Regions from separate parts of the Nonomuraea sp. AD125B genome, predicted to be linked through region 1. Evidence: riboswitches for the same ligand, from Rfam matches in the RefSeq annotation. Region 1 holds a riboswitch; each other region holds the start of a gene.
The links. Region 1 has a riboswitch for cyclic di-AMP ahead of ACBR40_RS35655 (C40 family peptidase). Riboswitches for the same ligand answer to the same signal wherever they lie in the genome.
Positions count from the first base shown of each region.

Region 2: it holds a riboswitch for cyclic di-AMP, as region 1 does, so the genes downstream of both, ACBR40_RS11340 (hypothetical protein) here and ACBR40_RS35655 (C40 family peptidase) in region 1, are expected to answer to the same signal.
Region 3: it holds a riboswitch for cyclic di-AMP, as region 1 does, so the genes downstream of both, ACBR40_RS04080 (CHAP domain-containing protein) here and ACBR40_RS35655 (C40 family peptidase) in region 1, are expected to answer to the same signal.

Region 1 is NZ_JBGLOU010000016.1:66,284-73,967, forward strand. It holds gene ACBR40_RS35645 (branched-chain amino acid aminotransferase) at 1-300, opposite strand, end outside; gene ACBR40_RS35650 (3-isopropylmalate dehydrogenase) at 524-1,570, opposite strand; cyclic di-AMP (ydaO/yuaA leader) riboswitch at 1,683-1,824, shown strand; gene ACBR40_RS35655 (C40 family peptidase) at 1,849-2,448, shown strand; gene serA (phosphoglycerate dehydrogenase) at 2,863-4,452, opposite strand; gene ACBR40_RS35665 (hypothetical protein) at 4,695-5,549, shown strand; gene ACBR40_RS35670 (MFS transporter) at 5,656-7,005, shown strand; gene ACBR40_RS35675 (FHA domain-containing protein) at 7,073-7,627, shown strand.
Region 2 is NZ_JBGLOU010000003.1:485,777-493,460, reverse strand. It holds gene ACBR40_RS11360 (rod shape-determining protein) at 1-988, opposite strand, end outside; gene ACBR40_RS11355 (PadR family transcriptional regulator) at 1,073-1,573, opposite strand; gene ACBR40_RS11350 (MDR family MFS transporter) at 1,630-3,090, shown strand; gene ACBR40_RS11345 (DUF5302 domain-containing protein) at 3,139-3,339, shown strand; cyclic di-AMP (ydaO/yuaA leader) riboswitch at 3,476-3,611, shown strand; gene ACBR40_RS11340 (hypothetical protein) at 3,822-4,643, shown strand; gene ACBR40_RS11335 (alpha/beta fold hydrolase) at 4,694-5,539, shown strand; gene ACBR40_RS11330 (hypothetical protein) at 5,583-5,954, opposite strand; gene ACBR40_RS11325 (roadblock/LC7 domain-containing protein) at 5,977-6,351, opposite strand; gene ACBR40_RS11320 (hypothetical protein) at 6,381-7,217, opposite strand; gene ACBR40_RS11315 (roadblock/LC7 domain-containing protein) at 7,221-7,595, opposite strand.
Region 3 is NZ_JBGLOU010000001.1:880,118-887,801, forward strand. It holds gene ACBR40_RS04065 (GlxA family transcriptional regulator) at 1-361, shown strand, start outside; gene ACBR40_RS04070 (FBP domain-containing protein) at 367-873, opposite strand; gene ACBR40_RS04075 (TetR/AcrR family transcriptional regulator) at 942-1,514, shown strand; gene ACBR40_RS04080 (CHAP domain-containing protein) at 1,520-2,200, opposite strand; cyclic di-AMP (ydaO/yuaA leader) riboswitch at 2,215-2,356, opposite strand; gene ACBR40_RS04085 (LLM class F420-dependent oxidoreductase) at 2,555-3,424, opposite strand; gene ACBR40_RS04090 (iron-containing redox enzyme family protein) at 3,442-4,554, shown strand; gene ACBR40_RS04095 (hypothetical protein) at 4,649-4,777, shown strand; gene ACBR40_RS04100 (YeiH family protein) at 4,777-5,871, shown strand; gene ACBR40_RS04105 (ABC transporter permease) at 5,965-6,744, shown strand; gene ACBR40_RS04110 (ABC transporter substrate-binding protein) at 6,766-7,684, shown strand, end outside.

The DNA of each region.
Region 1 (7,684 bases):
GGCGTTGGCGTACGGGCGGAACATCACGATGGAGCCGTTGGCCTGCCGGTACGCCTTCAGGCCCTCGAACAGCTCCTGCGCGTAGTGGAAGACCGCGGTGGCCGGGTCGAGCGAGAGCGGCCCGTACGGCGCCAGCCGGGCGTCGTGCCAGCCGCGGCCCTCGGTGTAGTCGATGATGATCATGTGGTCGGTGAAGGACTGCCCGAATCCGGGGTTCGTCAGTACCTGCTCCCGCTCGGCCGCGGTGCGAGCGTGGTCGGATAGCTGCACGTCGAAGCTGAGCTTCTGAGCGATGGTCATGACGATGGTCCTTCTCTCTGCGATTTCGCGAAAATCTACCGAATCCTGAGGGTCCGTGGACCCGCTACAGCGCGGCAGTGCTGCCCGAAGGCAGCTAGTACTTCCTATTGTCTCGCCATATGGGATGACAAGCTGCCGTTGGGCGATTCGGCCACTTCGGACAGCAGAAAGCGCCTGGCGATCCGGGTGCGGACCGCCAGGCGCGTGGGGAGGCTAGGCGGCCCTAGCCGGATACTCGCGCGGTGATGTCGTCGCCGATCTGCGAGGTGGTGCGGCCGGTCCAGCCGGTCAGCCGCTCGACGATGTCGTCGGCGACCGCCTGCTCGACCTTGGCCGCCTCGGCGCTCAGGCCGAGGTGGTCGAGGAGCATGGCGACCGACAGGATGGTGGCGGTCGGGTCGGCCTTGCCCTGGCCCGCGATGTCGGGGGCGCTGCCGTGCACCGGCTCGAACATGCTGGGCGCCGTGCGCTCGGGGTTGATGTTGCCGCTCGCGGCCAGGCCGATGCCGCCCGCGATGGCCGCGCCGAGGTCGGTGATGATGTCGCCGAACAGGTTGTCGGTGACGACGACGTCGAAGCGCCCCGGCTGGGTCACGAAGAACATCGACGCCGCGTCGATGTGGCAGTAGTCGGTGCTGACCTCGGGGTATTCCTCGGCCACCCGGTTGACCGTGCGCTGCCACAGGTCGCCGGCGAAGGTGAGGACGTTGGTCTTGTGGACCAGCGTCAGCTTCTTGCGCGGGCGGCTCTGGGCCTTGTCGAAGGCGTAGCGGACGACGCGCTCGACGCCGTGGGCGGTGTTGAGCGACTCCTGGGTGGCGATCTCGTGCGGCGTGCCGCGACGCATGGCGCCGCCGGTGCCCGCGTAGAGGCCCTCGGTGCCCTCGCGGACCACGATCATGTCGATGTCCTCGGCCGTGGTGTCGGCCAGCGGGGTCTCGACGCCGGGGAAGAGCTTGACCGGGCGCAGGTTGACGTAGTGGTCGAACTCGAAGCGCAGCCGCAGCAGCAGGTCGCGCTCCAGGATGCCCGGCGGCACGCTGGGGTCGCCCACCGCGCCGAGCAGGATCGCGTCGTAGCCGCGCAGCTCCTGCAGCACCGAGTCGGGCAGCGTCTCGCCGGTGCGGTGGTATCGCGCCGCGCCCAGGTCGTAGTGCGTGGGCTCGATCTTCGTGCCGACGGCTTCGAGGACCTTGAGCCCTTCGGTGACGACCTCGGTGCCGATGCCATCGCCGGGGATGACGGCCAAGCGGATGTTACGCGACTCCATGCCGGTACCTTACCGGCTCGTCTCGCCTGACGAACACTCGGTCTCATTTTTCGGACTGTTCCAGAAAAGTCCGATTTGTGAAGGTTTGCGATCTTTTGACTGATTCGTTAGCGTCCGTGCCCTGCCTAATCCACGCGGCGGTTCGCGTGGAGCCGGGGACCCACTCTCCCCCAGGGGCGAATCGGCATGCGCCGTAGGGCTGCTTCCAAGCCCGAGCCCGTCAGCTAACCCGGTCGGCCGTATGGAAGGACAGTCCCCTGTCTCGCATCGCCATTCTCGTGGCGGCGGGCGCGACCGGCCTCGCCGTGCTCGCCTCCCCCGCCCAGGCCTCCACCCCCGACGAGAACAACCCCGGCCGCGCGCCCAAGGCCGAAACCCTCGACCAGCGCGCACTCACCACCACGCTCACCGGTCCGGAACTCAAGAAGATCCGGGACCGGCAGAGCAGGCCCGCCTGGAAGATCGCGCTGAACTTCGCCCTGAAAAAACAGGGCATCCCGTACCTATGGGGCGGGACCGGCAGGGGCGGGTACGACTGCTCGGGCCTCATGCTCCGGGCGTACCAGAAGGCGGGGATCCAGCTGCCCCGCGTCGCCGCCGACCAGTACGCGGCATTCGACAAGAAGGTCTCCTGGAACCACCTCAAGCCCGGCGACCTGGTCTTCTTCAGCAACCTCGGCCACGTCGGGATGATCTCCCGGCCCGGCTACATGGTGCACGCGCCCCGCACCGGCGACGTCATCAAGGAGGAGAAGCTGTCGAGCTGGCGCAGAAGCGTCTTCGTCGGCGGCGTCCGGCCCGACCGCAAGGGCGTGCGGGAGTGGGCGGAGCGGCAGGAGGAGCCGGCACCGCCCATGCCCGTCGCGTCGGTGCTCTGACCGACGTCCCTGATGTGCGAGCCGGGGCCCTACCGGCCGGACTCCTGCGGGGCGCCGCCGTTGTCGCGGCGGTCCAGCGCGGTCTGCAGGGCCTCGGCGGCCTCGTCCTTGTGGTCTTCCGCACGGTTCCAGGCGTACATCTCGTACATGATCGTCAACTCGTTTCGCGAGGAGGCGTTACTGACGGGAGGGACTTACCGGCCGACGCGACGCCGTTCACCGCGGCGAGTCGCCGACCTGCCCTAACAGGCCTCGCCGCGGCAGGTAATGAGTACGAGCACCTGGCGCATGTGCTTCCACGTTAACCGAGGAATCTCGTTGGATGTCCTAGCATCCCGCATGCTGAGACAGCTGAGACGACGAAAAGGCCGCCGCCCGATCCGGGCGGCGGCCTTTCGCGCGAGGCGGGGAGTGTCAGTCCTCCAGGTCCACAGAACGGCCGCTCTCGGCGCCGATCTCGGCCACGATCTGGTCGACGATGTCGGCCGGGATCGCCGAGTCGACGGTCAGCGCGATGAGCGCCTTGCCGCCCTTGACGTCGCGGGCCACCTGCATGGAGGCGATGTTGACGCCGTGCTCGCCGAGCAGGCGGCCGACCACGCCGACGATGCCGGGACGGTCGGCGTAGGTGAAGAACGCGAGGTGCGCCGTCGGCTCGATCTCCATCTCATAGCCGTTGACCTCGACGATCTTGGTGATCTGGCGGGGACCGGACAGCGTGCCCGACACCGAGACCTGGCGGCCGTCGGCCAGCACGCCACGGACGGTCACCACGTTGCGCCAGTCGGGGCTCTCGGAGCTGGTGATCAGCTCGACGGCGACGCCGCGGTCCTTGGCCAGCAGCGGCGCGTTGACGTAGGTGACCTGCTCCTCGATGACGTCGGCGAAGACGCCCTTGAGCGCGGCCAGCTCGATGACCCGCACGTCCTGGGAGGCGATCTCGCCGCGCACCTCGACGTCGAGCTTGGTGGCGACCTCGCCGGCCAGCGCGGTGAACACCCGGCCCAGCTTCTCGGCCAGCGGCAGGCCCGGCTTGACGTCCTCGGCGACGGCGCCGCCCTGGACGTTGACCGCGTCCGGCACGAACTCGCCCGCGAGCGCCAGCTTCACGCTCCGCGCGACCTGGGTGCCGGCCTTCTCCTGGGCCTCGTGGGTGGAGGCGCCGAGGTGCGGCGTGACGACGACCTGGTCGAGCTCGAACAGCGGGCTGTCGGTGCAGGGCTCCTTGGCGAAGACGTCGAGACCGGCGCCCGCGACGCGGCCCTCCTTGATCGCGGAGTAGAGCGCGGCCTCGTCCACGATGCCGCCGCGGGCGACGTTGACGATGCGCACGCTCGGCTTGACCTTGTGCAGCGCCTCGTCGCCGATGAGCCCGAGGGTCTCCTTGGTCTTCGGCAGGTGCACGGTGATGAAGTCGGCCTGCTTGAACACCTCGTCGAGGCTCACCAGCTTGACGCCGAGCTGCGCGGCGCGGGCCGGCGGCAGGTAGGGGTCGTAGGCGATGATCTCGACGCCGAACGGCGCCAGCCGCTGCGCCACGAGCTGGCCGATCTTGCCGAATCCGAGGATGCCGACGACCTTCTCGTCCAGCTCGACGCCGGTGTACTTGGACCGCTTCCACTCCCCGTTCTTCAGCGCGGCGTGCGCCTGGGCGGTGTTGCGCGCGCTGGCCAGGATGAGGGCGACGGTCTGCTCGGCGGCGCTGGTGATGTTGGAGGTCGGCGCGTTGACGACCATGACACCGGCCTTGGTGGCCGCCTCGACGTCGACGTTGTCGAGCCCGACGCCCGCGCGGGCGACCACGCGCAGCTTGGGCGCCGCGGCGATGGCCTCGGCGTCGACCTGCGTCGCGGAGCGCACGATGAGGGCGTCCACGTCGGCGAGGGCGGGCAGGAGCTGGGAACGGTCGGCGCCGTCGGTGTGGCGGACCTCGAAATCGGCGCCGAGAACGGCGAGGCCGGCCTCGGACAGCTCCTCAGCGACCAGTACGACGGGCTTGTTCACAGGTGAATCCTTAGGGGCTTCCGGCGAGTCATGAGGGGGACACGTCCATGGATCCCCCGGCGGTCCTACCGAGTCTAACCGGCGCTTGTGAACGCATTCACGAAGGACCCACGATGTGAGACGGACGGGCGGCTACCCGGTAGAGGACAAAGTCACCCACTCCGGGGCCATCTTCGTCTTGATCGGGAGATTTATTCGCCATTAGCCTGATAAGCCGTGGCCGACTACCTATGGTTCGTCATATGAGCATCGGGAATCCTGCGCTTGCCGACGTTCTCGCCCAGCATGGCACGCCCCACCGGCTGCTGGGCGCCCTCGCCGACGGTGGCGTCCTGGTGGCAGTGCGCCCTGACCGTTCGGTCGTCCTCGGGACGACCCAGGCCGGCGACCGCGTGTTGCTCGGCTACACCAGCGCGACCACCTACGCCCGGCACCGTGGCAGCCATTCCCTGTCGGCGTGCGACGCCGACACCATCCTGGACATCCAGCGCGTCACGGGCGTGCGGGAGATCGTGATCGACGCGGCCGGACCAGCCGCCGCGGCCGTGCCCATCGACGATCTCCAGCGCTTCCTCACCACGACGCGGACCGGGCCCACGCCCGTCCTGTCGGGGGCGGCCCCCGCCGCCTACGCGACGGGCGCGATGGCCACCGTGTCGCGGGGTGCCGCGCTGGCCCAGGTCGCCCCGCCGGCTCCGCAGGCGCCGTCGTTCCCGTGGGTGCCCGCGCCGAGGCCGCACCTGTCGGGCCCGATGCAGCAGGTGGACCCCGGCTACCGCAGGTGCACCCATCCCATCCTGCCCGCGCTGCGGCAGGCGATCGCGCAGCTGCTCATGGACTTCCCGCTCGTGCACCACGTGTGGATCTCCGAGGCGAGCACCGCGTCCGGGGCCACCGGGATCATGCTGCACGTCAAGGTCCACATGTCGGCCGCCGAGGACGTCGTACGCGACCTGCACCGCCTGGTGCGGGCCCGGCTGCCGCAGTTCGCGGCCAGCGGCGCGCCGATCCTCATGGCCCGGGTGGCCGACGCGCGCAGCGAGCGCCGGATGATCGAGATCGGCGCGCACGTGGTGTGCGCCGACGTACGCGACTGACCCAGCGCGCCGACGTGCGCGGCTGACCTGCGGCGGCGGGATTCTCCTGCCGCCGCCGGCCGAATGGGTCTCCCCAAACAAGCCGTTGCTCGGCTCTAATGTGGGGATGATCACACCGGTCGCGGCCACGGTTCCCCGGGGCGTGCGCCTCGGTTACGGGGTCGGCTCCTTCTGCACGGCAACGGTCAACGCCGTGCCGGGGTTGTTGTTGCTCTACTACATGACCAACTTCCTGGCCGTGCCCGCGTGGCTGGCCGGCGTGGTGGTGACCGCGCCCAAGGTCTGGGACCTGGTCATCAATCCGCTGGTCGGGCGGTGGTCCGACCGGACCGTCTCGCGCTGGGGCCCGCGCCGGCCGTGGCTGCTCGCCGGGGCCTGCACGCTGCCGGTCGCGTTCTTCCTGGTCTTCGCGGGGCCGCCGCTGACGGGGGTGCCCGCCGCCGCCTACGTCGCGGTGTGCTTCCTCGCCACGGCGACGGCGTACGCGCTGTTCGAGGTGCCGTACAAGGCCATGCCCGGCGAGATGACGCACGACTACCACGAGCGCACCTCGCTGCTGCAGTGGCGCATGGTCTTCATCGGCGTGGCCACCGCGATCAGCGGCGTGCTCGCCCCCGCCATCGCCACCGGCGAGGGCGAGCACGGGACGCTGGGCAGCTACCGGGCGATGGCGCTCACCATCGCGGTCATCCTGCTGCTCGCCATGCTCGGCTCCTTCTTCGGCACCGCCCGCGCCCCCATGACCGGCGCTCCGGAGGCCGACCGGGGCGACTGGCGCGAACAGCTCGCCGCGATCAAGGGCAACCGGCCGTTCCTCTGGCTGACCGTGCTGGCCTGCACGCAGATGCTGGCGGTGAGCATGATGCTGGCCGCCGCGCCGTACTTCGCCACGTACACGATCGGCGATCCCAAGGCCACGCAGACGCTCTTCGCGGCGCTCGTGGGGCCGATCCTGCTGACCATGCCGCTGTGGGTGCGCCTCGCCAGGCGCTTCGACAAGCGGGGGGCGATGGTGCTGGCGGCCTCGCTGTTCGCCGCGGGGACTGCGGCGGCCATGGCCACGCCGCTGTTCGGGGCGTTGTGGGCGCACGTGACGATCCTGTTCGTCGGCGTCGGGTACGCCGGGCTGCAGCTGCTGCAGTTCTCCATGCTGGCCGACGTCATCGCCGTGGACGCCGCGGAGACCGGCAAGCGGCGCGCGGGCGTGCTCACCGGGCTCTGGACGGCCATCGAGAGCGGGGTCAGCTCGTTCGGCGCGCTGATCTTCGGTGTCGTCCTGTCGATCGGCGGCTTCGTCGAGTCCCAGCCGGACACGCCCGTACGGCAGCCGGACAGCGCCGTGACGGCCGTGCTGATCGGGCAGACCGCCATCCCCGCGCTGATCATCTTCGCGTCGGTGCTGGTGACGCTGAAGTACCGGCTCACGCCACCCGTCGCGCCGCCCGCGGACGCGTGAACCCGAGGGCGGCACCCGATTCGGCGTATTCTGGACACGAACCGAGGTTGAGGCCGATACTCGCTACATGAGCTCGACCCATCCACCCTTCCGCGCCTCCGACGGGGAACGCGACCGTGCGATCGACGAGCTCAAGGTCCGCGCGGTGGAGGGCCGCATCTCCCACGACACCTTCGTCGGCCGCGTCGACCAGGCGCTGCGCGCCCGCAGTCAGCACGAGCTCGACGAGCTGGTGGCCGACCTGCCGAAGCGGCCCACGTTACGGCAGCGGCTGACCGACGCGGTGTCGTCGGTGTCGGAGTTCACCACCAAGCTGCAGTCCGCCTGGCGGCGGCCCCGGCTGCCCCGGCTCGCGCTGCCCGACGACGAGCGGGTGCGTTACGTCGTGGGGCGGGGCTCGGCCTGCGACCTCGTGCTGTCCGACCTGACCGTCTCCCGGGTCCACGCCGAGCTGCGGCGCGACGACGAGGGCCGGTGGGTGCTGGTCGACCTCGGGTCGCTGAACGGCACCCGGCTCAACGGCTGGCGGCTGGTGGGGCCGGCGCGGGTGACGCCGGGCGACGAGGTGTCCTTCGGGGACTGCGGTTTCCTGCTGACGTCCGGCGTGCCGACCGGCCAATAAATACGGAATTTTGCGGATTACAGGCTGTCTGCGCTGATCCATGCTCTCAGGCGATCC
Region 2 (7,684 bases), on a different contig from region 1:
TGATCGACTTGAGTCGGCTCACCAGGTGCTGGTCCTCCACGCACCGGCCGAGCCCGAGCGCCACCGAGTACAGGGGCCGCTCCGCCCGCCGCACCGGCATGTACAGCGCCGCGCGCAGCCGCCGGCCCAGGCCGCGCAGCAGCGCGCCGCCCCCCACCAGCACCGCGCCGCGCTCCCCGAGGTCGGCCACCAGCTCGGGAGGGCATCCCTCGACGGTCCCGACGGCGGCCCGCACGATGGCCTCGACCGGCTGCCGCGTCGCCTCGTAGATGAGCTGCACGGGCAGCGACACGGCCCGCTCCTGGCCGGTCTCGGCGTCCCGCCCCTCGACCGTCACGTGCCGCTGCAACGGCTTCCAGTCGGTGCCGGCCCGGCGCTTGGCCTCCTCCGCCTCGGCCTCGTCGAGCAGCAGCCCGTGCTCGCGCTCGACCATGCGGACGATGGCGAGGTTCATGGCCCGGCCCCCGAAGGGCACCGTCGCCGAGGCCACCACCGCGCCGTGGGACAGGACGGCCACGCGGGCCACGTCCCGCCCGATGTCGATGACCATCCGCCCGGTGCCGTCCCGCACCTGGACGCCCGCGCCCAGCGCCGCCGCGAGCCCGTGCGGGACGAGCAGGAGCCCGCGGGCCTCGGCGTCGTAGGCCACGTCCCGGAGGGCCGCCCTGTCGATGGACGTGGCGCCCTCCGGCAGCGCCATGACCAGGCGCGGACGGATCGCGAAGGGCCTCCGGTGCACCTTGCGCAGGAAGTGCCTGATCAGCCGCCGGGTCAGCTCGCCGTCGGCCGGCAGGCCGGCGCTGACGGGCCAGCAGGTCTCGTGGCCGCTCGCGGGGTCGGCCTCCGCGCCGTACTCCACGATCTTGCCTGTCCTGGCGTCGCGGACGACGGCGGAGGGCTCGTCCAGGACGATGCCCTTGCGCTTGACGTAGATCCGGGTGCGCGCGGCCCCCAGATCCACGGCCAGGTCCAGCCCCAGGATGCTCATGGCTGTCCAGGTGATATGTCCACCATGTCGGGATTTGTTTCCGGCGGACCATCAACGCAACACCACGAGCAGAACGTGGTCCTTTTACCCGGCCGAATCCCTGAGCTCCGCCAGGACCTCGTCGGCCCACTGGAGGCTGGTCCGCGTCTGCGCCAGCCCCAGCCTCAGCGCGTACGCCCCGAACGAGGCGGGGGACTGGCTCTCCAGCGTCGCCAGCCGCCTCTGGAACCCGGCCCGGATCCGCTCCATCACCGCGATCGCGTCGTCCCGGTCGAGCAGCGGCAGCATGAACGCCTGGAGCGCGACCTCGCTCCGCGTCACGCCCACCGCCGCGTGCTCGATCATCCACTCGTGGAGCCGCCGCGTCCCCTCGGGGGTGATCGTGTACGTCTTGCGCCCCCTCGCGCCCTCGGAGCCGGCGTCGACCAGCCCGTCGGCCGCCATCTTCACGAGCTCCGGATAGATCTGCGTGTGCCCGGCCTGCCAGACGTGGTTGAGCGAGATCTCGAACTTCTTCGCCAGGTCGTAGCCGCTCGCCGGGCCTTTCACCGAGAGCAGCCCCAGGAGCGCCATCCGCAGGGACATGGCCGTCAGCTTATCGAAGACTTGACATGTAAGAGCTTACATATCAATCTTCACATGTGAATGATGACATGAAGACGCGGGACGGCAGCACGCTCGTCCTCGTGGCCGCGCTCGGCGGCATGTTCCTCGCGATGCTCGACCAGACGATCGTCGGCACGGCGCTGCCGCGCATCGTCGGCGAGCTGGGCGGCGGCGAGCTCTACACGTGGGTGGTGACGGCCTACCTGCTGACCTCGACGGTCACGGTGCCGCTCTACGGCAGGCTGTCCGACCAGCACGGCAGGAAGCCCTTGCTGCTGGTCGGGATGGTGGTGTTCGTGGCGGGCTCGGCCCTGTGCGGACTGGCCCAGGACATGACGCAGCTCATCGCCTTCCGCGCGCTCCAGGGGCTCGGCGCGGGCGCGCTGGTGCCGTTGTCGCTCGCCCTGGTGCTGGAGATGTTCCCGCCCGGCAGCCCGCGCGGCGCGCGCACCCAGGGGGCGCTCGGCGGCGTGATGGCGCTGGCGTACCTGGCGGGGCCGTTCCTCGGCGGGGTGTTCACCGACCAGGCGAGCTGGCGCTGGGGTTTCTACGTGAACGTGCCGCTCGGCGCGGTGGTGATCGCGATCGTGGCGCTGCGCCTGCCCTGGAGGCCGGGCACCGGCGGCGGCGGGCGTCCCGACTACGCGGGCATCGCCGTCTTCACCGTGGCCATCACCGCCCTGCTCGTGGGGCTGACGGAGAAGGGGCTCGACGGCCACACCTGGACCGACGCGCCCGTGGCGGGGCCGATCCTGCTGGCGCTGGCCGGGCTCGCCGCGTTCGTGGCGGTGGAGCGGCGGGCGGCCAACCCGATGATGCCGATGCACCTGTTCGGCAACCGGACGTACACGCTGGTCAACGTCACCTCCTTCGTCACCGCGTTCTGCCTGTACGCCGGGGTCGTCTTCCTGCCGCGCTACTTCCAGGAGGCGCTGGGCGCCGGCGCCACCGAGTCGGGCCTGCGGATCTACCCCATGACGCTGGCCATGGTCGTGGGCAGCGGCGTCATGGGCCTGCTGATGTCCCGTACCAGGGTCTACAAGCCCTGGCTGCTGGCTTCGCCGTTCCTGCTCGCGGCCGGCACCCTGCTCTGCGTCAACCTCGCCCTGGACACCGGCGGCCTGGCGCTCGCCGGGTGGATGCTGCTCATCGGGCTGGGCATGGGGCCGATGCTGTCGGGGCTGACCGTGGCCGTCCAGCAGGCGCTGCCGCCCGCGTACCTCGGCACCGCCTCGGCCAACCTCACCTTCTTCCGCCAGATCGGCGGCTCCGTGGCGCTGGCCGTGGGCGGCGCGCTCTACACCTCCACGGTCACGGCGGAGGCTCCGGCGCAGGGCCTCGCCGCCGCGCACGCCTCCGCCGCGGCCGTCGCCGTGCCGTCGATCGGCGTGGCCGGGGCGGTGATCGCCCTGGTGGCGCTGGCGGCCATGCCGGGACGGCGGCTGGAGTTGCCGGCCGTACCGCAGACCAAGATTGACGCCGGTTTCGCGTCGTAAGGGACCCCGTGCGAAGCTGGGGGTGTCCCAACACCATGGAGGTCCTCAATGGCGGAATCACCGGAGCCGGAAGTCAGCGAAACTCCCGAGGACGAGATGAAGCGCAAGTTCCGCGAGGCGCTTGAGCGCAAGCGCGGCCAGCAGGCGGCCGGCGGCGCGGGTGGCAGGGGCGGCGATCCGTCGAAGATCCACGGCACGCACGGCCCGGCCGCGAACAAGCGATCCTTCAGGCGCAAGAGCGGCGGCTGAGTCAGACAGTTCCGGCAGGTCCAGAGGGGCGCGGTTATTCCGCGTCCCTCTTTTCTTTGCGCGCGGCCAGGTAGATCTTTTGTCCGATTCATGACGATTCGTTTGCGTTCGTCCCGGCGTGCGTGGTTTAGTCTTGCCATTCAACCAGCCGAATCCCGAACCACTCGGGAACCGGGGACCCACTTCGTTGGGGTGAATCCGGCAGCACGCCGGTAGGGCATCTCCTCGCCCGAACCCGTCAGCTAACCCGGTAGGCGTGATGGAGAGGACCCCCGCATGTCGTACCGCGTCACACCCCCGGACGCCGGCTCCCCACCGGTCGAGATTCCCGAGAGCGTAGTGCCGGCCGCCGGCTGAGCGGCCCTTCACCCCAGGCTCTTTTCCGCGCTCCGCGCAGCCTCCCCCGTCAGGTGCTCACCCCTGGCTGCGCCTTTCTCCCCTGAGCGCGTGTCCCTGTCCCCTCGCAAAGGACTCACTGCTTCATGTCTCCCCGCTTTGGCCTGCGTTCCTGCGCCGTGCTCGCCGCCTGCTCGTTCGGCGCGCTCACCGCCGTATCCACCCCCGCCCACGCCGACACCGACGAGAAGATCCTGCTCAAGGGCTCGACCACGGCCTCCTACTTCTGGGACGACGCCTCCGGCCGGGCCGGGGACACGGGCCTGCCGGCCAGCGGCAAGCCCATGCAGAAGGGCCTGGCCGCCAGCCCGAGCTGGCCCCTGCTGACCGAGGGCTACGTCATGTACAAGGGCAAGAAGATGCCCTTCTTCGTGGGTGACCGCGGGCCCGGCGTGCCCTCCAACTCGGGCATCATGCTCGACCTGGACGCCAAGACGTTCGCCGAGCTGACCGGCGGCAGGTTCAACCCCTCCACGCTGTACGTGGACGGCAACGGCGGCCAGGGCCACATCAAGGTCGACTACGTCATCACCAAGTGGGGCCCCGGCGTCGGCAAGAAGAACTACCCGGTGCCCTTCTCCACCGGCGCCTGGTCGCGCCGCGACAACAACCCGGCCGAGCCCCCGAAGGTCGCCGAGAAGCCGAAGACGACGCAGACCGCGCAGCCGGCGAGGACCGTGGAGAAGACGGCGGTCGCACCCCAGGCCAAGACGCAGAACCAGGCCGGCGCTTCCTCCGGCGGCGCGGCCGTCGAGCTCGCCGCCGGCCGGACCGTGCCCGCCCCCGCGGCCGAGTCCGAGCAGGTGAGCACCGGCGTGAGAGGCGCCGTGCTGTGGTTCGTCCTGGCCCTGGGCGGCGGGGCCGTGGTGGTGGCCGGCACTCGGCTCCGGCGCCTGATCAAGGGCTGACCTCGGCCCTGACGCTTTACGTCACCGGACCAGAATGAGATTCTGGCCCGGTGACGACCCGCGTAACCGCCAACGGCATCGACATCGCCTACGAGAGCTTCGGCGCCCCCGGAGGCCGCCCGCTGCTCCTCATCATGGGTCTCGGCGCCCAGCTCATCCATTGGGACGAAGGGCTCTGCGAGCTCCTGGCCGAGCAGGGACACCACGTCGTCCGGTTCGACAACCGCGACGCGGGGCTCTCCACCCACTTCGACGAGGCCGGGGTGTCCGGCCCTGGCGCGGCTCCGCCGTACCTGCTGGACGACATGGCCGACGACACCGCCGGCCTCATGGACGCCCTCGGCTGGCCACAGGCCCACATCGTGGGCGCCTCGATGGGCGGGATGATCGCCCAGACGCTGGCCATCCGCCACCCGGAGCGCGTGCTGACCCTCACCTCGATCATGTCCACCCCCGGTCCGGAGGTCGCGCCGCCGACCGCGGAGGCCTCCGCGATCCTCATGGCCCGGCCCCCTGCCGACCGTGACGGCGTGCTGGAGCAGGCCGTACGGACCTGGTCGGTGATCGGCTCGCCCGGCTACGAGCTGGACCACGAGCGCGTCACCACCCTCGCCGGCCTCGCCTACGACCGCTGCTTCGACCCGGCGGGCACCGGCCGGCAGCTCGCCGCCATCATGGCCTCGGGCAGCCGCGTCGAGGCGCTCGGCCGGCTGGACGTGCCCACCCTGGTGGTGCACGGCGAGGCCGACCAGCTCGTCCCCCTGGCGGGCGGCCAGGCCACCGCGGCGGCCATCCCGGGCGCCCGCCTGGTGACGTACCCGGGCATGGGGCACGACCTGCCCCGCGCGCTCTGGCCCGACCTCGTGGCCGAGATCACCAAGCTCACCACCGCCTGAACGCGCCGCGGCCCGCGCCCCCCGGCGCGGGCCGCGCAGGTGGTCAGACCTCCAGCTTCTCCTCGATGGCCCGGAGCTGGTGCCGGGACATGGCGAGGTTGGCCCGGGCGCGGTCGAGGGCGAGGTAGAGGAACAGCCCCTTGCCGCCGCGTCCGGTGATGGGGCGGATGATGTGGTACTGGCCCCCCAGGGTGATGAGGATGTCCTCGATGCTGTCCTTGAGGCCCAGCGAGTCCATCGTACGCAGCTTGGCCTTGACGACCTCGGTGTTCCCCGCGGCGGCGACCTGGAGGTCCAGGTCCTTCGATCCGCCGAGGGTGCCCAGCGCCATGCCGCTGCCGTAGTCGACGACCGCCGCTCCGACCGCGCCGTCGATGGTCATCATCTCCTTGAGAGAGACGTCCATGCCCGCCATGACTCCTCCTTTTCTGCCGGGTTCATTGCTTGTGTGCTGCGACGGCCGCCACGGCGGCGGCCGTCTTCCTGCCCTCCAGCCGCAGGAGCCCGACGTTCGCGCCGGGTCCGGCCAGGACTGTGAGGACGACGGTGGGGCCGGCGGCGTAGAAGGCCACGAAGCCGGCGGTGCCGGAGATCAGCGTCTCCTCGAAGGCGCCGTGCTGCGTCATGATCAGCATGCGCCTGCTCATGGCGAGCAGGGCCGCCGCGAGGGCCGCCGCCTGCTCGCCGATCTCCTCGGGCAGGTCGCAGGCCACCTGCAGGCCGTCCACCGTGCAGGCGACGCTCCCGCGCACGTCCGGCGTGCGCTCGCGCAGGAGCCTCATCTCCTCCAGGACCTCGTGCGTCGGTTCCACCCGTGGCCTCCTCCTGAGTGAGGGAAACCTCACGACAGCTCCTCTAGCGCTTTCTTCAGCCGCAACAGCAGCGCTATATCGGTCGGGTCCCCCGTGACGGGCGGCCCGGCGGGCAGCCGCGGGGCCTCCGGATGGTGGGGCGGGCGCGGCAGCTCGCCGCGGGCCCGCCTGGGCAGCGTCCGCTCGTCCTCCGCGGAAGGCGGGTCCGGGTCCTGGCCGGGCGGATCCGGCGGGCACAGCAGGCCGGCGGCGGCCAGCCGGCGCACCGCCAGCAGCACCGAGTAGCCCGACCGCCCGATCTGCTTGGCCAGCTCCAGCGGGGTCGCCCTCCGGTCGGCCCGGACGAGCACCTCCCACTGGACCCGGTCGAGCGTCACCCCGTGCCCGGCCAGGGCGGTGGCCGGGCGCACCGGGCTGGTGTCGACGTCGGCGGAGGGCCAGATCCCCGCGAGCTGGGCCCGCCGCCTGGCGCACTCGCGCACCAGCCCCGCCACGTCGAAGAACCACTGCCCGCCCAGCCAGTGCTCCTCGCCGGGGCGGAACTTCGGCCGCGTCCCGCTCATCGGCAGCAGGAAGAAGGCCGCGTCGAGCACCACGCCGAGCACGGCGTACTGGAGCTCTCCCTGGGTGATCGAGCCCTCGCGCAGCAGCCGGTCGCAGCCGCCGTCGGACTGCGCGCCCCGCAGGGCCGCCTCCGACATCCGTCCCCTGGCGGTGAGCAGCCGTTCGAGGCTCGGGGTCTGGGCGCACTCCATGTACGTCACGCGCCCGTCCGACAGGAAGATGGTGCCGCTCCGGCCGACCCGCAGCGCGCCCGTCGAGCGCTCTCGGGCGAGCCCGGCGAGGAGGGAGTCCAGCTTGGTCATGGCTCACGTCGTCAGACGGCCGGCGATGGACTGGAGGCGGTGCCTGGCCAGGGCGAGGTTGGCCCGCTCCAGGTCGAGGCGTACGTAGATGACGAGCGGCCCCTCGAAGACGGTCTCCATCAGCCGGAGCAGATGGTGGCCCTTGTCCGTGGTGACCATCATGTCGTCGATGCGTACGACGTCGCCGGGACAGGTACGGGCGAGCCCGTCGGAGGTGGCGCGCAGCGCCTCGGTGAGCGCGGCGGCGGAGCGGTCGGCCTCGACGCCGGACGCCTGGCTGAAGGCCACGGCCATGCCGCTGGTGTGGTCGACCAGCATGGCGTCCAGCGCGCCTGGTATGGCCATGACCTCCGCCAGGCAGGTGTCGATCCCGAGCACGGTACCTCCCTCGCCATCGGTGGGACGGAGACAGCGTAGAGGTACGGAACCGCCGCGAAGCGTGATCAGTTGCTGGAGTTAATGTTTTG
Region 3 (7,684 bases), on a different contig from region 1:
GCACGCCCGGCCGCCGGCGCCGCGCGGCTCACTGCTGGAGCCGGTGCTGTCCTGGATCGAGGACAACCTCGCCGGCGAGCTGACGCCGGCCGGCATGGCCGCGCGGGCCGGGATGAGCGAGCGCACCTTCGGCCGCCGCTTCCGCGAGCAGACCGGCACCACGCCGCTGCAGTGGCTGCTGCGCGCCCGGGTGCGGCGGGCCCAACTCCTGCTGGAGACCACGGACCACGGCGTCGAGCGGGTCGCGGCGCAGGCCGGGTTCACCTCGGCGACGGCGTTCCGTGAGCGGTTCAAGCGGGTCGTCGGCGTCACCCCGCAGTCCTACCGCGCCTCCTTCCGCACGCGCGGTCCCGCGGTCTGACCGGCTCATGCGGCTCTCGCGGCCACCTTGTCCAGGAAGGCGTACAGGTTCGTCCGGGTGCGGGCGAGCTTGTCCTCCAGGGTGAGGGACTCGTCGATGACGCCGCCGCCCGCGGCCTCCTTCGTGCCGCGCAGGTAGAGGGAGCAGGCGAGGTCGGCGCACATGTACTGGCCGACGGAGTTGCCCTGGCGGCCCGCCTCGCCGGTGCGGCGGGCGCTCATGAGCGCGACGCCGCCGTTGGTGTGCGTGGTCAGGCAGAGCGAGCACATGCTGCGCGCGGTGAAGCCGCGGGCCGCGCCCGAGGTCACGCGGAGCGCCACCCCGACGAGGGCGCCGTCGCGCTCGGCCACCAGGTACGCGCGTTCCGGCGCGCCCGGATCCCGCCAGCCGAGGAAGTCGAGGTCGTCCCAGGGCTGGTCGGGCAGGTCCTTCGGCACGCCGGCGCGCTTGGCCTCACCCTTCGAGCAGTTGATGAGGGACGCGCGGATCTCGCGCTCGGTGAGAGGTCTCATGAGCGGCGAGGCTAGTTTCCTTAATGCTATTATGCAAATGCTTAAAGGCTTTAAGTGATGGAGGGCGCGTGGCACGAGCGGGACTGACCGCGGAACGCCTGACCCGGGCGGCGGCGGAGCTGGCCGACGAGCTCGGCTTCCACAACCTGACGGTCTCGGCGCTCGCCCGCCGGTTCGGCGTCAAGCCCGCCGCGCTCTACTCCCACGTCAGGGACGCCCAGGAGCTGCGGGTGCGGGTGGCGGTCCTCGCCCTCGCCGAGCTCGCCGAGCGGGCCGCCGCCGCCCTCGCCGGCCGCGCCGGCAAGGACGCGCTGGTGGCCTTCGCCGACGCCTACCGCGGCTACGCCAAGGAGCACCCCGGCCGGTACGCCGCCGGGCAGATCGAGCTCGACGACGAGACCGCCTACGCCAGCGCCGCCCGCCGGCACGCCGAGATGACCAGGGCCATCCTGCGCGGCTACGACCTGCCCGAGCCCGCCCAGACCGACGCCGTGCGCATGCTGCACAGCACCTTCCACGGTTTCGTCAGCCTGGAGACGCAGGGCGGCTTCGCCCGCACCCCGCGCGAGGTGGACGTGTCCTGGGCGCGGACCCTCGACGCTCTCGACGCGGTGCTCAGGAACTGGCCTCCGGAGGAGTGAGCGGGTCAGGCGGCGTAGTTCGGGTAGCCGTAGCCGACGACCTGGGAGGTCGGGCGGACCCGCTCCTCGACCTTGCCGTTGCCGGTGTTGCCCTCGATCGTGGAGATCGTGCCGTCGCCGTTGTCCTTGACGACGAAACCGACGTGGTTGATGGCGCTCAGGCTCTTGCTGCCGCTCCAGGAGAAGAACACCACGGCGCCGGGCTTGGCCTCGGTGCCCCAGCGGTCGTTGGCGGCGAACCACTTGGCGTGGGCGACGGTGTAGGCGTCCCAGCCGACCTGGGTACGGGCGCCGGTCTGCTCGCCGACCCAGGAGACGAACATCGAGCACCAGGGGGCGTTCAGGTAGGCGTTCCTGTTGCCGCCGTCGCGCTGGACGGTCTCGCCGGCGCGGGCCGAGTCGGCGTACCACTGCTGGAACTTGGTGCCGCCGCCGTCGGCGTTCTCGGACGTGCCGACCTGGGCGCGGGCGAGGTCGAGGACCTGCTGGGCGGTGACGTTGACGCGCGCGTCGCGGTTGCTGACGCCCTGCTGGGCGGCGGCGGCGGCCGCGGGCTGCGCGGGGGCGCTGTCGGCGGCCGCGGTCACGGCGGCGGTGGCGCCCAGGGCGGAGACGGCGAGGGCGCCGCTCAGCGCCAGCTTGGCGGCGTTCAGCTTCGGGGCACGGATGAAACGGCTGATGGCCATGAGGGGTTTGCTCCTTTGCGCTTCCATGCCGCTTACCGGGTTAGCTGACGGGTTCGGGCGTGCGGAAGCTGCCCTACGGCACATGGACGTGCCGATTCACCCCGGTCGAGAACGGGTCCCCGGTTCCGCCAGTGGCGGATTCAGCGGCCGCGGGCATCGGACGCCCGCGGTGGGAGTGGGATCGAACGTGGCGTCCGCGAGGCGGACGCGGGCGAGCGCGGCCCGGTGGTCACTCGCTCTGCGGCTGAGGTCGCGGCCACGCTCACTGGACCGTACAACACCCCTCTGACCTGCGTAATTCCCCGGTCACGAAATCCCCATGACGGGCGGCGAAGGTAACGTGCGGGTGTGCTCTCAGCCGCGTCCCAGCCCGAGCGCGGCGGCGGCCTCCTCCAGAGCTTCCAGGTGTCCCTCGACCGGGCCGAGGCCCGCCCCCATCGTGTTGATCGAGAGGTGCGTCGCGCCCGCCTCCCGCCAGCGCCCGGCGAGGTCGACCAGCGCCTCGGCGTCGCCCGTCCACCCCGCCCGGCCCTCCATGCCGAGCCCGGACGGGTCGCGGCCGGCCTGCGTGGCGGCCTCCTCGACCATGGCCTTGGCCTGGTCGAGCTCCGGCCCCGGGGACATCTGGGGGAACCAGCCGTCGGCCAGCCGCCCGGCCCGCCGGTAGGCCGGGGGCGACTGCGCGCCGAACCAGACCGGGATCGGCCGCTGCACCGGCAGCGGCGCGAGCCCGGCGGCGCTCACCCGGTGGTACTCGCCCTCGAAGGTGACCGTCTGCTCGCACCAGAGCTCGCGCATCAGCGCGACCTGCTCCTCGATCCGCTTGCCGCGGGTGCCGAAGTCCGCGCCGAGCGCTTCGTACTCGACGTGGTTCCAGCCCAGCCCCACGCCCATGCGGAAGCGTCCGCCGGTCAGCAGGTCGACCTCGGCGGCCTGCTTGGCGGCCAGCACCGCCTGCCGCTGCGGCAGGATGATGATGCCGGTGACCAGCTCCAGCGACGTCAGCGCGGCCAGGTAGCCGAACATCACCATCGGCTCGTGGAAGGTCGTGTGCACGTCATAGGGGCCGCTCCAGCCCTGGTGCACGGCCGGGTCGGCGCCCACGACGTGGTCGTAGGCGAGCACGTGGCGAAAGCCCAGTTCCTCGACGCGCCGGCCGTAGGCGCGTACGGCGCCCGGGTCCGCGCCGATCTCGGACTGCGGGAAGACGACACCGATCTGCATGTGTGGCTCCTGTCATCGTGATCTTCCCTCCCATCATCGCGGTCCCGCCGTGCCCGGCCCGCGACCGCCGCGCTGCCCGGCGCGCCCGGTTTGGACGTGAGGGCCCCGGGCAGCGGAGCCGGATGCACCTGCCCGCCGCCCGCGGCCCCCTCACCGCCGAGCTCTTCGAACGCCTCGCCGGGCCGCCCGCCGACCTGGACCCGCCGCCGGCAACCCCTGGCCCCTGCGCCACGGCCCTGGCGGACGGCGACCTGCAGCTCGCCCTGTTCGCCTGCTACGAGCTGCACTACCGCGGCTTCGCCGGGGTGGACGACCGCTGGGAGTGGCAGCCGTCGCTCCTGGGCTTCCGGCGCGAGCTCGAACGCCGCCTGGAGGGCGCGCTCGCGGACGCCGTGCCGCGTCCCGAGCCGGTGCCGCCCCAGCAGGTACGCCGCGCGCTCAAGGAACTGGTCGCCCACGACGAGCAGCAGGGACCGGGCCTGGCGGCGTACCTCCAGCGCGAGGCCGACCTCGACCGGTTCCGCGAGTTCGTCGTCCACCGCTCGATCTACCACCTGAAGGAGGCCGACCCGCACACCTGGGGCATCCCGCGCCTGCACGGCCGGCCCAAGGCCGCGCTGGTGGAGGTCCAGTCCGACGAGTACGGCGGCGGCAGGCCCGAGCGCATGCACGCCGAGCTGTTCCGCACCACGATGACCGCCCTGGGCCTGGACGCCTCCTACGGCGCCTACCTGGGCCGGGTGCCGGGCGTCACGCTGGCCGTCTCCAACGTCATGTCGCTGTTCGGGCTGCACCGCCGGCTGCGCGGCGCGCTGGCCGGGCACCTCGCCGCCGTGGAGATGACCTCGTCGCTGCCCAACCGCCGCTACGCCACGGCCCTGCGCAGGCTCGGCGGGGACGCCGAGGCCACCCGCTTCTACGACGAGCACGTCCAGGCCGACGCCGTGCACGAGCAGATCGCCGCGCACGACCTGTGCACCGGCCTGGCGACGCAGGAGCCGTCGCTGACCGGCGACATCCTGTACGGCGCGGCGTGCGCCCTGGCCGTCGAGCGGCTGTGGGCGGAGCACGTGCTGGGCCGTTGGGAGCAGGGCGCGACCTCGCTGGAGGACGAGACGGTCGCGGCCTGAGACCTCCTGTTAACCTACTAAATCAGTAGGTCTTGACGGGTTTAGTCCTCCGTGGTGTCCTGAAATCGGCCGACCGCCGGAGAGGGGCACCCCCATGAGCACCCGAGAAGAACCTCCTGAGAGCCGTACCGCGTTCAACGAGGACTGGGCGGCGACCCTCCTCGGCCTGGCGCTGCTCGTCCTCGTCCTCGCCGGCGTCATCCCGCCCGGCCTGGTGCCGTGATGACCGCCGGGACCGCCGTCACGACCCGCACGTGGCAGTGGAGCGCGCTCGGCGTGCTCGCCGTCCTGCTGCTCGGGGCCGCCACCCGCTTCCTGGAGCAGAACGTCCCGTCCTGGTTCGCCGGCTCGGGCCTGGCCAAGGCCGTCGAGTTCCCCGTGTACGCGATCGTCCTCGGCCTGCTCGGCAACGCGGTGCTCACCGCGGCCGGGCTGCGGGAGCGGCTGTCGGGCGGGTTCCGCACCGAGTTCTTCATCAAGACCGGGCTCGTGCTGCTCGGCGCGTCGATCAACCTCAAGGTGATCGTGACCGCGGCCGGGCCGGCGATCGTGCAGGCCCTGGTGCTGATCAGCACGGTGTTCCTGTTCACCTGGTGGCTGGGCGGCAGGCTGGGGCTGGACGACCGGCTGCGGGCGCTGCTGTCGTCCGCCGTGTCGATCTGCGGGGTCAGCGCCGCCATCGCGGCCGCCGGAGCCGTGCAGGCCAAGCGTGAGCAGCTCGCCTACAGCGCCAGCCTGGTGATCGCCTTCGCGCTGCCGTCGATCTTCGTCCTGCCCGCGCTGGCCACCCTGCTCGGGCTGAGCCCGGAGGTCGCGGGCGCGTGGATCGGCGGCAACATCGACACCACGGCCGCGGTGACCGCCGCGGGCGCGCTCGCCGGTGAGGACGCGCTGGCCATCGCCACCATCGTCAAGGTCACCCAGAACGCGCTCATCGGCGTCGTCGTGGTGGCGCTGACGGCCTGGTTCGCCTTCCGCGTGGACCGGCGGCCGGACGCGCCCCGGCCCGGCGCGGGGGAGCTGTGGCGGCGCTTCCCGAAGTTCGTGCTCGGCTTCGTGGCCGCCTCCGTGCTGGCCACGTGGTACCTCAACACGGTCACCGCCGCCCACGGCAAGGAGGTGATCGGGGTGGCGAACGACCTGCGCACCTGGTTCCTCATCCTCGCCTTCGTGAGCATCGGCCTGGAGTTCCGGGTCGCCTCGCTGCGGGAGGCGGGCTGGCGGCCGGTCGCGGTGTTCGCGGCGGCGACCGTGGTCAACGTGGTGGTCGCGCTGGCGCTCGCCCTGGCGCTGTTCTCGGGCTTCGCCGTGTCCTGAAGGCGGTGAAGCCGCAGCTTGTGCGGCACGGGCCGGATCCTCTACCGTATTCCCCACTAAACCAGTCGCTTATAGGGAATAGGGGTTGGGCCGGTGTTCCGTGGCGTCGGGCTCCGGGTCGCGAGCGTGATCCTGCTCGGGGCGATCTGGTGGGCGGTCGCGGCCGCCCACCTCTGGCCGGAGGTGTTCGTGCCGTCGCCCGGCTCGGTGTGGCAGCAGTTCCTGCTCACCTCCTCCACCCACGACGGGCAGCGCGGCTACGGCGGCCACCTGCTTTCGGAGCACCTGCTGGCCAGCCTGCGCAGGATCGCGCTCGGCAGCCTCTACGGCATCGCGGGCGGCGTCGCGCTCGGCCTGGTCGTCGGGCTCGTGCCCACGGTGCGGGCGCTGCTCAACCCGCTCATCACGTTCGTGCGGACGCTGCCGCCGCTGGCCTACTTCAGCCTGCTCATCATCTGGCTCGGCATCGACGAGCCGCCGAAGGTCGCGCTGCTGTTCGTGGCCGCGCTGCCGCCCGTGGCCGTGGCCACCGCCGACGCCGTACGCGGCGTGCACGCCGACTACCTGTACGCGGCCCGCTCGCTCGGCGCCCGCCGCTGGCAGCTCCCGTACCGGGTGGTGCTCCCCAGCGCGCTCCCCGAGGTGATCACCGGCGTCCGGGTGGCCGTCGGGGTCGCCTACACCACGGTCGTGGCCGCCGAGACCGTCAACGGCGTCCCCGGCATCGGCGGCATGATCCGCGACGCGCAGCGCTACAACCAGACCGACGTCGTCGTGCTCGGCCTGCTCGTCATCGGCGCCTCCGGGCTGCTCATCGACACGCTCCTGCAATCCACCGAGCGCCTGCTCGTGCCCTGGCGCGGCAAGGCCTGAAACCCCCGGAGGCACCAGCCCATGAAACTCCGCCTCGTCCCCGCCCTGGCGCTCGCCCTCTGCCTGGCCGCCTGCTCGACCGGCACCGGCGCGAGCCCTGCCGCCGACGCCGCCGCCGACGCCGACGGCAGCCCCAAGGAGCTGCGCATCGGCTACCAGCTCATCCCGAACGGCGACCTCATCGTCAAGGACCAGCGCTGGCTGGAGAACGAGCTGCCGGGCACCAAGGTGACCTGGATCAAGTTCGACTCCGGCGGCGACGTCAACACCGCGATGGTGGCGGGGAGCATCGACATCGGCCTGGCCGGCAGCAGCCCGGTCACCCGCGGGCTGTCCGCGCCGCTGAACATCCCGTACCAGGTGCCGTGGATCTTCGACGTCATCGGCGAGAACGAGGCGCTGGTCGCCCGCGAGGCGACCTCCGTCGACGGGCTGAAGGGCAAGAAGATCGCCACCCCGTTCGCCTCGACCGCCCACTACAGCCTGCTCGCCGCGCTCCAGCGGGCCGGGCTCGCCGAGTCCGACGTCACCGTCGTCGACCTGGAGCCGCCGGACATCCAGGCCGCCTGGACGCGCGGCGACATCGACGCCGCCTACGTCTGGACGCCGGTGCTCGGCGAGCTCCGCAAGACCGGGAAGACGCTGGTGACCAGCAAGGAGCTGGCCGCGGAAGGCAAGCTGACCGCCGACCTCGCCGTGGTGCGCACCCAGTTCGCGACCTCCTACCCCGAGACCCTGCGGACCTGGCTGCGCCAGCAGGACCGGGCCGTCAAACTGGTGCGCTCCGACAAGCAGGCCGCGGCCGCCGCGGTCGGCCGCCAGCTCAACCTCGCCCCGGACGAGGCCGCCGCGCAGCTCGACGAGCTGATCCTGCTCGACGGCAAGGAGCAGGCCGGGCCCGACTACCTCGGCACGCCGGACGCGCCGGGCAAGCTCGCCG